Regions from separate parts of the Microbacterium sp. UBA3486 genome, predicted to be linked through region 2. Evidence: predicted binding sites of a transcription regulator. Region 2 holds the regulator's gene; the other holds the start of a gene.
What was found. Region 2 encodes HrcA, which represses chaperone genes, less so after heat shock. Its sites were predicted from a motif close to TTNGCACTCGNNNNNNNCGAGTGCNAA; they were not measured.

Region 1: a site for HrcA is predicted at 1,273-1,299, ahead of groL (chaperonin GroEL). Genes of this name have one in related genera too.

Annotation. Positions count from the first base shown of each region.
Region 1 is NZ_DFQP01000017.1:13,089-15,481, forward strand. It holds gene B2869_RS02525 (DUF2332 domain-containing protein) at 1-284, shown strand, start outside; gene B2869_RS02530 (DUF3263 domain-containing protein) at 294-551, shown strand; gene B2869_RS02535 (LytR C-terminal domain-containing protein) at 633-1,211, shown strand; gene groL (chaperonin GroEL) at 1,336-2,393, shown strand, end outside.
Region 2 is NZ_DFQP01000010.1:14,139-16,531, forward strand. It holds gene dnaJ (molecular chaperone DnaJ) at 1-370, opposite strand, end outside; gene hrcA (heat-inducible transcriptional repressor HrcA) at 408-1,439, opposite strand; gene B2869_RS01170 (carboxylesterase/lipase family protein) at 1,543-2,393, shown strand, end outside.

The sequences.
Region 1 (2,393 bases), on a different contig from region 2:
CGGCTGACGCGCCTGTGAATGCGACGCTCGTCATCACCACGCCCGGAGTGCTGGTGCACATCCCGCGAGCGCAGCGGAACGCACTGGTCGCCCGTATAGCCGCGCTGGACGCCCGCTGGATCACGATCGATCCGCCGGGAGTGCTCGACGTCTGGGTGCCGTCGGTGGATGCGGACGACTGGCCGGGCTTCATCGTCGCCATCGACGGGAGGGTGCGTGCCGCCGCCGATCCCCTCGGAGGCTGGTGGGAGTGGCGAACGTCTCCCTCGACCGTCGCGTCCTAACCTGGACTCATGCTCGGAGACCTGACGGAGCGCGATCGCGCGATCCTCGCCATCGAGGTCGCCTGGCCGCGGCACGGCTCAGCCAAGGAGGAAGTCATCCGCGCCCAGCTGGGCATGAGTTCGACCCGCTATTACCAGCTCCTCGGGCGGCTCATCGAGTCGGAAGCCGCTCTGGAGTACGATCCGATGCTGGTACGGCGGCTGCGCCGCATCCGGGATTCGCGCGCCAGGCAGCGCTCGGCTCGCACACCGGGTTTCGTCGGCTGAGAAGACCCGTCGGCGGCTTCCGGGATCGGGTGTTCCGCGCCGCGGATCGGAATGCCAGGAAGGTGACGCTAGCATCGAGGGGTGTCCAAGCCCTCCCGCGATCGCTTCGATGACGTTCCCCGTTCCTCCGGACGTGTGGGAGCGCATCGCGCCGAAGCTCCGGGGATGAACGGCTGGGTCGTGCTGCTCTGGTCCTTCGTCGCCGCCCTCGTCCTCATCATCGCCGGGATCTTCGGTTCCCTCGTGGTGATGGGGCGCATCTCGCTCTTTCCCGAGGCGGCGTCCACGCCGGTCCCCACTCCGGTCGAGACGGGTGTGGTGGACACCTCGGTCTCCGTGATGATCCTCAACGGCACGCCGGAGGAGGGGCTCGACACGCAGATGCGGGACGTCCTCGTCAACAACGGATGGGCACCGGACATCGTCTTCGCCGGAGACAGCTCGAGTCAGGACTTCGCCACCACCACCGTCTTCTACGTCAACGATGAGGATGAGCTCGCGGCGATCGGATTGGCGAACCTCCTCGGTGGTGCTGCCGTGCAGCAGAGCGACTACTACTCCGGTCAGACGGAGGATGGTCTGAAGCAGTTCACGGTGGTGATCGGCCTCGATCGATCGAGTTCCGCGCCCGAGACGCCCGGGGAGACCCCGGCCCCTTGACCTCCGGGTGCGCCACTCCTCCGGCGGCTTGCACTCGAAGGTGTCGAGTGCCAGAATGGCGTTAGCACTCTCTTACTCTGAGTGCTAAACCCAACGTCTACGTCCAGGAGGGACGAAAAAACTCATGGCAAAGATCATTGCTTTCGATGAGGAGGCCCGCCGCGGCCTCGAGCGCGGCCTGAACATCCTCGCCGACGCGGTCAAGGTCACCCTCGGCCCGCGTGGCCGCAACGTTGTTCTCGAGAAGAAGTGGGGAGCCCCCACGATCACGAACGACGGTGTCTCCATCGCCAAGGAGATCGAGCTGGACGACCCGTACGAGAAGATCGGCGCGGAGCTCGTCAAGGAGGTCGCCAAGAAGACCGACGATGTCGCAGGTGATGGCACCACGACCGCCACGGTCCTCGCTCAGGCTCTGGTCCGCGAGGGTCTGCGCAACGTCGCGGCCGGCGCCGACCCCATCTCGCTCAAGCGCGGCATCGAGAAGGCCGTCGCCGCGATCACCGAGGAGCTGCTCGCCAGCGCCAAGGAGATCGACTCGAAGGAGCAGATCGCTGCCACGGCTTCCATCTCCGCGGCTGACCCCGCGATCGGCGAGCTCATCGCCGAGGCGATCGACAAGGTCGGCAAGGAAGGCGTCGTCACCGTCGAGGAGTCGCAGACGTTCGGCACCGAGCTCGAGCTCACCGAGGGCATGCGCTTCGACAAGGGTTACCTGAACCCCTACTTCGTCACGGACCCGGAGCGCCAGGAGGCTGTCTTCGAGGACCCGTACATCCTCATCGCGAACCAGAAGGTCTCCAACATCAAGGACCTCCTGCCCATCGTCGACAAGGTGATCCAGGACGGCAAGGAGCTCGTCATCATCGCCGAAGACGTCGAGGGCGAGGCTCTCGCGACGCTCGTGCTGAACAAGCTCAAGGGCATCTTCAAGTCGGTCGCGGTCAAGGCTCCCGGCTTCGGCGACCGCCGCAAGGCGCAGCTGCAGGACATCGCGATCCTCACCGGTGGACAGGTCATCACCGAAGAGGTCGGCCTCAAGCTCGAGAACGCCACGCTCGACCTGCTGGGTCGTGCGCGCAAGGTCATCGTCACCAAGGACGAGACCACGATCGTCGAGGGTGCCGGTGAGGCAGACCAGATCGAGGGTCGCGTCACGCAGATCCGTCGCGAGATCGAGAA
Region 2 (2,393 bases):
AGACCACATCGCCGAGGTCGAGGGTCACACGGACGAGGGCGTCCTGGCCACGCTCGCGACGCGAACGCGGACGCGCGCCACGTCCGCCACCCTGCGAGGCCCCGAAGAACGTCTCGAAGATGTCGCCGAAACCGCCGAAGCCGCCGAAGTTCCCTGCCGCACCGTCTCCGCCGCCCATGTCATAGCGCCGGCGGGAGTCGTCGTCGCTGAGCACGTCGTACGCATGCGTGACGAGCTTGAACTTCTCCGCCGCGTCCTCTCCCGGGTTCACATCCGGGTGCAGCTGCCGGGCGAGGCGCCGGTACGCCTTCTTGATCTCATCGGTGGAAGCGTCTCGGGACACCCCGAGAACCTCATAGTGGTCCGCCACAATCGCCTTTCTTGCGTGTGTCTCGGTGGCGACCGCGTCAGCGGCCGGCCTCGTCTTCATCGAGCATCCGCGACAGGTAGCGGGCCACGGCCCGCGCTGCGGCGAGGTTGCTCGGGTAGTCCATGCGCGTCGGTCCCATCACTCCGACGCGCGCCGTGCCGCTCGGGGCGGCGTAGTTGCTGGCGACGATCGACGCCTCGCCCAGGCCGAACGGGGCGTTCTCCGTGCCGATGCTCGCGGCGAGTCCGTGCTCGTCTGTCACCATCTCGCTCATCAGACGCAGGAGCGTCACCTGTTCCTCGATGGCTTCGAGGAGGGGGTGGATGCTGCCGCGGAAGTCCTGCTCCCGGCGCGCGAGGGTCGCCGCTCCCGCCATCACCAGTCGCTCCTGGCGGAAGCCGCCGAGTTCGTCGACGATCACCGCAGCAAGCGTGCGCAGCACGGCATCCTGGGGCTTCTCCTCGGCGACCAGCAACGCCTGCAGCCGATCGGATGCCTCCCCGATGCCCTGACCGGTGATCGACGCGGACAGCCGTGCGCGCAGCACAGCCATGTCGGCGTCGTCGATCGGCTCCGGGAGGACGGCCATACGCTGCGAGACCCCGCCGGCATCGGTCACGAGCACGATCAGAAGCCGGTTCGGCGCGAGCGCGACCAGCTCGACGTGCGTGACATGCGCGCGGGCGAACGAGGGGTACTGGGCGAGCGCGACCTGGCCGGTCAGCTGTGTCAGCACCCGCACCGTTCGCGCCATCAGGTCGTCGAGGTCGGCCGGCTCGCCGAGGAAGGACTCGATAGCCGAGCGCTGAGCCGACGAGAGCGGTCGCAGCTGGGCGAGATGGTTCACGAAGACGCGATAGCCCTTGTCGGTGGGCACACGGCCGGACGAGGTGTGCGGAGCCGTGATGAGCTCTTCGTCCTCGAGCAGCGCCATGTCGTTGCGGATCGTCGCCGCCGAGACGCCGAAGGAGTGCCGGTCGACGATGGAGCGGCTGCCGACGGGTTCGTGGGTCTCGACGTAGTCCTGCACGATCGCTCGGAGAACCTGGAGTCCTCGCTCTGTGACCATCGCCCTTCCCTTCCGCTGGCACTCGGACGTTCAGAGTGCCAATCCTACCCCGTGCAGCTCGGGATTCTCCGTACCGCGGGCGCACGACCCTAGGATGACGCTCATGACCACCTCGCCCCAGGCCACCCTGTCGAACGGCCTCGTCCGCGGCACCGAGGAGGCCGGGGTGGTCCGCTACCTCGGCATTCCCTATGCCCAGGCTCCGTTCGGGGAGAACCGCTTCCGCGCACCACAACCCGTCCCGGCCTGGGAGGGCGTGCGAGAGGCGACGCAGTTCGGGCCGACACCACCCCAGGTCCCCTACGCCGGAGCGATCGGGGAGCTGCTGGGATCTGTGCGCATCGACGGCGACGACATCCTCACCGCGAACGTCTGGGCTCCCGCTGATGCCTCTGGCGCGCCCGTCCTGCTCTGGATCCACGGCGGCGCGCTCGAGCGAGGGACCGCCGCGCTGCCGCTGTACGACGGCACCGTGTTCGCCGCGGCAGGCCTCGTCTTCGTCTCGATCAACTACCGACTCGGTTCGGAGGGCTTCTCGGTACTGGACGGCGCCCCGCGGAACCTCGGCCTGCGCGATGCCGCCGCCGCTTTGGAGTGGGTGCACCGAGAGGTCCAGGCGTTCGGCGGCGACCCGGCGCAGATCACCGCCATGGGCGAGTCGGCCGGTGGCGCGATCGTGGCCGGTCTCCTCGCTCGGGACACCTCCCGTGAACTGATCGGCCGCGCAATCATCGAGTCCGGCCCACTTCACGCCCAGACCGCGCGGAAGGCAGGAAGAGTGACCGCGCAGATCGCGAAGCGACTCGGTGTGCGGGCCGACCGTGAGGCCTTCGCCGCGCTGACACCCGACCAGCTGCTGGACGCGCGGACGGCGCAATCGGCGGGATCGTCACCCCTCGGCGGGGCGCCGGGGTTCCAGTTCGCGATCGATGCCGAGGGCCTTCCCCGCTCGCC